Linked DNA regions of Caballeronia sp. LZ062. The protein of the gene in region 1 interacts with the protein of each later gene in a pairwise test. Links are inferred from orthologs where the notes say so. Each region holds a gene or a part of one and is shown in the gene's direction. Other genes may lie near its edges.

Region 1 (4,657 bases):
TTCGTGAAGGCGTACCGTCAGGCGATGGACGAAGGCCATCACACCATTGATCCGGTGCTCTCGAACTACAAGAGCAAATACGCGGTCGACTGGGTGCCGTTCCTGAACCGCAAATGGACGGACGCCGCCGACACCGCCGTGCCGCTCGCCGAACTGAAGCGTCTCGCTGAGCGCATCACGACGATTCCGGAGAACTTCAAGCTGCATCCGCTCGTCGAGCGCGTGATCAACGATCGCCGCGCGATGGGCCGTGGCGAATCGAAGCTCGACTGGGGTATGGGCGAGCATCTCGCGTTCGCGTCGCTGGTGGCATCCGGCTACGCGGTGCGTCTGACGGGCCAGGACTCGGGCCGTGGCACGTTCACGCACCGCCACGCCGTGCTGCACGATCAGAACCGCGAACGCTGGAACGACGGCACGTACATTCCGCTGCAGAACATCGCGGACAACCAGGCGAAGTTCACGGTCATCGACTCCGTGCTGTCGGAAGAAGCGGTGCTCGGCTTCGAGTACGGCTATTCGACCGCGGAACCGAACACGTTCGTCGCGTGGGAAGCGCAGTTCGGCGACTTCGTGAACGGCGCGCAAGTGGTGATCGACCAGTTCATCTCGTCGGGCGAAGTGAAGTGGGGCCGCGTCTCCGGTCTCACGATGATGCTGCCGCACGGCTACGAAGGCCAGGGTCCGGAGCACTCGTCGGCGCGTATCGAGCGTTTCCTGCAACTGTGCGCGGACCACAACATGCAAGTGGTTCAGCCGACGACGCCTGCGCAGATCTTCCATCTGCTGCGCCGTCAGATGATCCGCTTGTTCCGCAAGCCGCTCATCATCGCCACGCCGAAGTCGCTGCTGCGTCACAAGGAAGCGGTGTCGGACCTGTCGGAACTGGCGAAGGGCTCGTTCCAGCCGGTCATCGGCGAAGTGGACGAAAGCATCGACGCGAAGAAGGTCAAGCGCGTGGTCTGCTGCTCGGGCCGCGTGTACTACGACCTCGTCGCGCATCGCCGCGAAGCGAAGGCGAACGACATCGCCATCGTGCGTATCGAGCAGTTGTATCCGTTCGCGCACAAGCAGTTCGACGCGGAACTCAAGAAGTACGAAAACGCGACCGAAGTGGTCTGGGTGCAGGACGAGCCGCAGAACCAGGGTGCCTGGTTCTACATCGAGCACCATCTGCGTGAAGGCATGAAGGAAGGGATGAAGCTGGCCTACAGCGGCCGTCCCGCTTCAGCCTCGCCCGCGGTCGGCTATTACGCGAAGCACTACGAGCAGCAGAAGGCGCTCGTGGAAGGCGCGTTCGGCCGCCTCAAAGGCGCGCAAACCATCGCGAAGTAACACGCGGATGAACGAAGACCGGGCGAGCGGCGCTCCCCGGTCTCTTCGTTCGGCTCGCTCGTACACACAGAACGCATTAGGACAATACAGAAATGGCTATCGTAGAAGTCAAGGTTCCCCAGCTTTCCGAGTCGGTCTCGGAAGCAACCATGCTGCAATGGAAGAAGAAGCCGGGCGAGGCTGTCGCCCAGGACGAAATCCTGATCGAAATCGAAACCGACAAAGTCGTGCTCGAAGTGCCGGCGCCGTCGGCTGGCGTGCTCGCGCAGGTCATCAAGCATGACGGAGATATCGTCACCGCCGACGAAATCATCGCGAAGATCGACACCGAAGCGAAAGCAGGCGAAGCGCCCGCAGCCGCCGCCGCTGGCGACGCCGAAGTGAAGCCCGCGCCGCAAGCCGAGCCGGCAGTGGCGTCGTCGTCGGCGTCCGCGCAAGCGACCGCATCCGCGACGGGCGGTTCGGTCACGGGCGGCGCTACGTCGCCGGCCGCAACCAAGATTCTGGCCGAGAAGGGCGTGTCCGCCGACCAGGTGTCAGGCACCGGCCGCGACGGCCGTATCACGAAGGGCGACGCGCTCGCCGCGCAAGCCGGCGCACCCGCTGCCGCGAAGGCACCGGCTCCGGCCGCTGCGCCCGCGAAGGCCGCGAAGCCTTCGCTGCCGCAAGTCAACGCGCCCGCATCGGCTGATCAGTGGCTGAAGGATCGCCCGGAACAGCGCGTGCCGATGTCGCGTCTGCGCGCGCGTATCGCCGAGCGCCTGCTCGAATCGCAGCAAACCAACGCCATTCTGACGACGTTCAACGAAGTCAACATGGCGCCGGTCATGGATCTGCGCAACAAGTACAAGGACCGCTTCGAGAAGGAACACGGCGTGAAGCTCGGCTTCATGTCGTTCTTCGTGAAGGCCGCCGTCCACGCGCTGAAGAAGTTCCCGCTCGTGAACGCGTCGATCGACGGTAACGACATCGTCTATCACGGCTACTTCGACATCGGTATCGCGGTCGGTTCGCCGCGCGGTCTGGTCGTGCCGATCCTGCGCAACGCGGATCAGATGAGCCTCGCCGACATCGAAAAGAAGATTGCCGAGTTCGGCGCGAAGGCGCGCGACGGCAAGCTGTCGATCGAAGAAATGACGGGCGGCACGTTCTCCATCTCGAATGGCGGCGTGTTCGGCTCCATGCTCTCGACGCCGATCATCAACCCGCCGCAGTCCGCCATTCTCGGCGTGCACGCGACGAAGGAACGCGCTGTGGTCGAAAACGGCCAGATCGTGATCCGTCCGATGAACTACCTCGCGCTCTCGTACGACCACCGCATTATCGACGGCCGCGAAGCCGTGCTGTCGCTCGTCGCCATGAAGGACGCGCTGGAAGATCCGGCTCGCCTGCTGCTGGACCTGTAAGAAGCAATTCGCCTCGATGCGCGCGATAGGCTCGCGCGCATCGCACGAGGCAGCTCCGCATGAGCGGAGATAGACCAAAGGAAAGTCATGTCCAAGGAATTTGATGTCGTCGTGATCGGCGCGGGCCCGGGCGGCTATATCGCGGCGATTCGCGCAGCGCAACTCGGCAAGACGGTTGCGTGTATCGAGAAGTGGAAGAACCCGGCCGGCGCGCTGAAACTCGGCGGCACGTGCCTGAACGTGGGCTGCATTCCGTCGAAGGCGCTGCTCGCGTCCTCGGAAGAATTCGAAAACACGTCGAAGCATCTGGCCGATCACGGCATCAGCGTGTCCGACGTGAAGCTCGATGTGTCGAAGATGCTGGCGCGTAAAGACGGCATCGTCGAGAAGATGACGAAGGGCATCGAGTTCCTGTTCCGCAAGAACAAGATCACGTGGCTCAAGGGTCACGGCAAGTTCACCGGCAAGACGGACGCCGGCGTGCAGATCGAAGTGTCGGGCGAAGGTGAGACGGAAACCGTCACGGCGAAGAACGTGATCATCGCGACGGGCTCGAAGGCGCGTCATTTGCCGGGCATTCCGGTCGACAACAAGCTGATCGCCGACAACGAAGGCGCGCTCTCGTTCGATTCCGTGCCGAAGAAGCTCGCCGTGATCGGCGCGGGCGTGATCGGTCTGGAACTCGGCTCGGTGTGGCGGCGTCTGGGCGCCGAAGTGACCGTGCTCGAGGCGCTGCCGCAATTCCTCGCTGCAGCGGACGATTCGCTCGCGAAGGAAGCTGCCAAGCAGTTTAAGAAGCAGGGTCTCGACATTCACCTCGGCGTGAAGATCGGCGAAGTAAAGACGACCGGCAACGGCGTGTCGATCGCGTACACGGACAATCACGGCAACGCGCAAACGCTGGAAGCGGACCGCCTGATCGTGTCGGTCGGACGCGTGCCGAACACGGACAACCTCGGTCTTGACGCCATCGGCCTGAAGGCGAACGAGCGCGGCTTCATCGACGTGGACGATCACTGCGCGACGAGCGTGCCGGGCGTGTACGCTATCGGCGACGTCGTGCGCGGCCCGATGCTCGCGCACAAGGCGGAAGACGAAGGCGTGGCGGTGGCGGAAATCATCGACGGACAAAAGCCGCATATCGACTACAACTGCGTGCCGTGGGTCATCTACACGGAACCGGAAATCGCGTGGGTCGGCAAGACCGAGCAGCAGCTCAAGGCCGAAGGCCGCGAGATCAAGACCGGCCAGTTCCCGATGATGGCCAATGGCCGCGCGCTGGGCATCGGCCGGGCAGAAGGCTTCGTCAAGATGATCGCGGATGCGAAGACCGACGAGATTCTCGGCGTGCATATCATCGCAGCAGACGCGTCGGATCTGATCGCAGAAGCGGTCGTCGCGATGGAGTTCAAGGCGGCGTCGGAAGACATCGGCCGCATTTGCCATCCGCATCCGTCGCTGTCCGAAGTGATGCGCGAAGCGGCGCTCGCCGTCGACAAGCGCGCGCTGAATATGTAATCGCTCGACTTCGGGCAACGGCAGGCATCGCACACGAAGGCGAGCGGATCAAACCGCTCGCCTTTGTCACATCGAACGGCAGAAGATGAACGTCACCGAATACTACGAAAACGAACTGCGCACGCGGGGCTACCAGTCGGACGAAGCGCAGCTGGCGGCGGTCGCGCGGCTGCAGCGCTGCTACGAAGAATGGGTTGCGTACAAGGCACGCCGCTCGAACGCGATCAGGAAGTTCCTCGTGCATCCTCAATTGCCGCGCGGCGTTTATATGTGGGGCGGCGTAGGGCGCGGCAAGAGCTTTCTGATGGACAGCTTCTATGCGGTCGTGCCGGTGCAGCGCAAGACGCGCTTGCATTTCCACGAGTTCATGCGCGAAGTGCATCGGGAGCTGGAGGAGC
Region 2 (4,239 bases), 580 kb from region 1 along the record:
GGACAAGAAGGGCCTCGTCGATATCGCGAAGGAAATGTCCGAGCTGTCGAAGCTCGCGCGCGAAGGCAAGCTGAAGCCGGACCAGATGCAGGGCGGCTGCTTCTCGATTTCGTCGCTGGGCGGCATCGGCGGCACGCATTTCACGCCGATCATCAACGCGCCGGAAGTGGCGATCCTGGGGTTGTCGCGCGGCCAGCAGAAGCCCGTGTGGGACGGCAAGCAGTTCGTGCCGCGTCTCACGCTGCCGCTGTCGCTGTCGTACGACCATCGCGTGATCGACGGCGCGGAGGCCGCGCGCTTCAACGCTTATCTGTCGGCGATTCTGGCGGATTTCCGTCGCGTGATTCTTTGATCGAGGCGCGCGTTCGGGCTTGCGAGTCCGAACGCGCAGCCCAGCCGACGGCGGAGCCGCGCGCGCCGTGATGCGCGGCGGTTCCATCCGCTCTTCTCTTAGGGGACACCATGAGTCTCGTCGAACTAAAAGTACCCGACATCGGCGACTTCTCCGATGTCGATGTCATCGAAGTCAATATCCAGCCCGGCGACGTCATCGAAAGGGAACAGGGCGTCATCACGCTCGAAACCGACAAGGCGACGATGGAAGTGCCCGCCGATGTGGCAGGCACCATCAAGGAAGTGAAGGTCAAGCAGGGCGACAAGGTCTCGCAAGGATCGGTCATCGCGATGATCGAAACGGAAGGCGCGGCGGCGGCTTCGGGCGCGCCTCCGAGCGGTGCACCGAAGGAAGCGTCCACTTCGCAACCCGCTGCAGCAGCGCCCGCTGCGTCGGGCGGCGGCACGCAGGACGTGAAGGTGCCGGATATCGGCGACTTCACAGACATCCCGATCATCGAGATTCACGTGAAGGCGGGCGATACGGTCGAAAAGGAACAGTCGCTCATCACGCTGGAATCCGACAAGGCCACGATGGACGTGCCTTCGCCCGCAGCCGGCACCGTCAAGGAATTGAAGGTCAAGGTCGGCGACAACGTCTCCGAAGGCACGCTGATTCTGACGCTCGAAGGCCAGGGCGGCGGCACGACCTATGTGCCGACGAATCCGGCGGCCGCCGCGCCGCAGCCCGCCGAGAAAGCGACTGCCGCACCGGCGCCGCAAGCGGGCAGCTATTCCGGCTCGGCCGATATTGAGTGCGAGATGCTCGTGCTCGGGGCCGGCCCCGGCGGCTACTCGGCGGCGTTCCGTTCCGCCGACCTCGGCATGAAGACGGTGCTCGTCGAACGGTATTCGACGCTTGGCGGCGTGTGCCTGAACGTCGGCTGCATTCCGTCGAAGGCGCTTCTGCATACGGCGCTCGTGATGGATGAAACGCACGAGCTGGCCGAACACGGCATCAGCTTCGGCAAGCCGACTATCGATCTCGACAAGCTGCGCGGCTTCAAGGAAGGCGTCGTCAAGAAGCTGACGGGCGGCCTCGCGGGCATGGCGAAGGCGCGCAAGGTGCAGGTGGTGACGGGCGTCGGAACGTTTGTCGATCCGCATCACATGGAAGTGCAGGGCGCGGATGGCAAGAAGGTCGTCAAGTTCCAGAAGGCGATCATCGCGGCCGGCTCGCAGGCGGTGAAGCTGCCGTTCTTCCCGACTGACCCGCGCGTCGTCGATTCCACCGGCGCGCTCGAGTTGCGCCAGTTGCCCAAGCGCATGCTGGTGGTCGGCGGCGGCATCATCGGTCTGGAAATGGCGACCGTCTATTCGACGCTCGGCGCGGAAATCGATGTCGTCGAAATGCTCGACGGCCTGATGATGGGCGCGGACCGCGATTTGGTAAAGGCGTGGGAGAAGTTCAACGCCAAGCGCTTCGCCAACGTCATGCTAAAGACGAAGACCACGAAGGCCGAAGCGAAGGAAGACGGCATCTATGTGACCTTCGAAGGCGAAAAGGCGCCGGCGGAACCGCAACGTTACGACCTCGTGCTGTTGTCGGTCGGCCGCACGCCGAACGGCGGCAAGATCGGCGCGGACAAGGCGGGCGTCGCGGTGACGGAGCGCGGCTTCATCAACGTCGACAAGCAGATGCGCACGAACGTCGAGCACATCTTCGCCATCGGCGATCTCGTCGGCCAGCCGATGCTCGCGCACAAGGCCGTGCACGAAGGCCACGTCGCGGCGGAAGCGGCGCACGGCGAGAAGGCGTACTTCGACGCGATGCAGATTCCGTCGGTGGCGTACACCGATCCGGAAGTCGCGTGGGCCGGCAAGACCGAAGACCAGTGCAAGGCCGAAGGCATCAAGTATGGGAAGGCGGTGTTCCCTTGGGCCGCGTCGGGCCGCGCAATCGCCAATGGCCGTGACGAAGGCTTCACCAAGCTAATCTTCGACGAAGAAACGCACCGCGTGATCGGCGGCGGTATCGTCGGCTTGAATGCGGGTGACCTGATCAGCGAAGTGTGTCTCGCAATCGAGATGGGCGCGGACGCGACCGACATCGGCCGCACGATCCACCCGCACCCGACGCTCGGCGAGTCAATCGGTATGGCGGCTGAGTTGTACGAAGGGGTCTGCACGGACCTGCCGCCGCAGCGCAAGAAGTAAGCAGTCTGGCGGCAGATGTGAGAAAGGCGCGTTTCCCGCAAGGGAAACGCGCCTTTTTTCATGGCGCGGCGAGCCAGCGAAGAGAAGCGCGGCCGCAGCGAGCGCAAAGAAAAACCCGGCCGCAGCCGGGCTTTCGCACAACGCGTACAGCTTAGGACAGTCGATTCAGACTTAGGCGACCGTCGGGCGCTTCGTGGCGCGGGCAGCCTGTTCCGTCGCTTGCGTGGCAGCCTTCGTCGCGGCCGTGGCGGCGGCGTTGAAGTTGCTTTCCGCGATTTCGACAGCTTGCTTCGTTGCCTTGTGAACCGTCTCGTACGTCGTGTTGGCGGCGGTGATGGCCGACTTCATCACGGCGACGGCCGTTTCCGAACCAGCGGGCGCGTTCTTCGCGACGTTGTCGACGAGTGCCTGCACCTTGCGGTTCTGCTCTTCGTATTGCACTTCGGCGACACGGGCGAACTCGGCTTGCGTGGCCGACGCGATTTCATACAGATGACGGCCGTACGACAGCACCTTTTCCGCGACCGGCTGCGTCAGGCTGGCTTGCAGCGCGAGCAGTTCCTGCGCGTCCTTCACGGACAGTGCGCGCTGGGCGTTTTCCTGGCCTTCGGCGAGCGTCGACTTGACGACTTGCAGGTTCAGCTCAACGAGCTTTTCCACGCCTTCGAACGCCTTGTTCGTCAGACCGAACAGCGTGTCGAAGTTGGCTTTCTGTGCAGCGGCGATTTGTTCGGGGGTCAGTAGGGTCATCTCAGGCTCCTGATTGCCGACCCATCATGGCGGGTCGTGGCTTGGTTGATGCAGCGAAGTGCTGCTAGTTGGTGCTACTTCTATTGGTGCGTCGCAACATGAAGCCCATTTTAGAGAGATTCTTAGTGATGTCAAGCAGTTTTTGTGCATTGCACAATGAACTGGAAAGCTCGATTAATCATGGGCTTAAGTAATCGAGCGCATCGGTCCCAAGCATTGGGATGAGTTGCTTTGCACCGGTGTGGATCGCGACGTTTAGCGCAGTCCAGTCATGGTGCGGCCCGCAAGAAGCTGCGTTCGGACTGTGACGCATTAGGACGATTCTTGCGGCCGTCCTATTTTTCGGACATCGCCGTACACCAAATTGTTGAAGAACCGTTAACATTTCGACTGTTGATCCGACGCACACTCAATCAGCGCCGCGACGCTCGGCGGTTTTCCCGGCCGATGCGGCGACTGCCACGTTCGCTCTTTTTCAGTCAGCACTTAAGTTCCAGAACTTTTTGCCGACAACGCGTGAGTCGTGTCGTACAAAAGCGCGCCGTCGGCGGCGTTCCGTCTGCGGAAAAGCGATCGTTTTTTCCGATCGTTGCGCACAGCATGTCAGAAACAACCAATCGACGCTTACAACTCGGTTTAACGAGCGCCGATAAGTGCTTAATATTGCTTAAATTTCGTAGCTTCACTACACTTGGCGGTACTCCAGCCGCCCAATAGAACACTAATGAAAACCGAAATGTTTTCGTCGCTAAAGCTGGTGCACGGCGTGGCATTGCGCTCGGCTTTGTCCTTCGCCGTATCACTGGCTGTAGCGACGTCGTTTGCAGCGGCTCCGGCTGAAGCCCTTGCCAAAACCGCCACCGTCACCAAACACGCCAAGAAGTCCGATACCGAAGAGAAGAGCGCCAGGCCTGCTCGCGTCGCGAAGGCCGGCAAAGC

The links.
Region 2: the proteins of odhB (region 1) and lpdA interact in binary tests that used the Escherichia coli proteins (3 or more experiments, as listed by UniProt). The link is inferred for Caballeronia sp. LZ062 from one-to-one orthologs.

What each region holds. Positions count from the first base shown.
Region 1 is NZ_JARTWB010000002.1:911,131-915,787, forward strand. Bases 651-3,584 are described here. They hold odhB (2-oxoglutarate dehydrogenase complex dihydrolipoyllysine-residue succinyltransferase), read left to right. Parts: upstream 651-1,427; coding sequence 1,428-2,741; downstream 2,742-3,584. Other genes in these bases: P9239_RS10330 (2-oxoglutarate dehydrogenase E1 component), read left to right, coding at 651-1,335; lpdA (dihydrolipoyl dehydrogenase), read left to right, coding at 2,829-3,584. Outside these bases: more of P9239_RS10330, read left to right, coding at 1-650; more of lpdA, read left to right, coding at 3,585-4,259; cell division protein ZapE, read left to right, coding at 4,345-4,657. UniProt on the Escherichia coli protein: E2 component of the 2-oxoglutarate dehydrogenase (OGDH) complex which catalyzes the second step in the conversion of 2-oxoglutarate to succinyl-CoA and CO(2).
Region 2 is NZ_JARTWB010000002.1:1,489,139-1,493,377, reverse strand. The notes cover bases 228-3,178. They hold lpdA (dihydrolipoyl dehydrogenase), read left to right. Parts: upstream 228-807; coding sequence 808-2,550; downstream 2,551-3,178. Other genes in these bases: P9239_RS13130 (phasin family protein), read right to left, coding at 2,722-3,178; aceF (dihydrolipoyllysine-residue acetyltransferase), read left to right, coding at 228-352. Also shown: more of aceF, read left to right, coding at 1-227; more of P9239_RS13130, read right to left, coding at 3,179-3,300; pbpG (D-alanyl-D-alanine endopeptidase), read left to right, coding at 4,025-4,239. UniProt on the Escherichia coli protein: Lipoamide dehydrogenase is a component of the glycine cleavage system as well as of the alpha-ketoacid dehydrogenase complexes.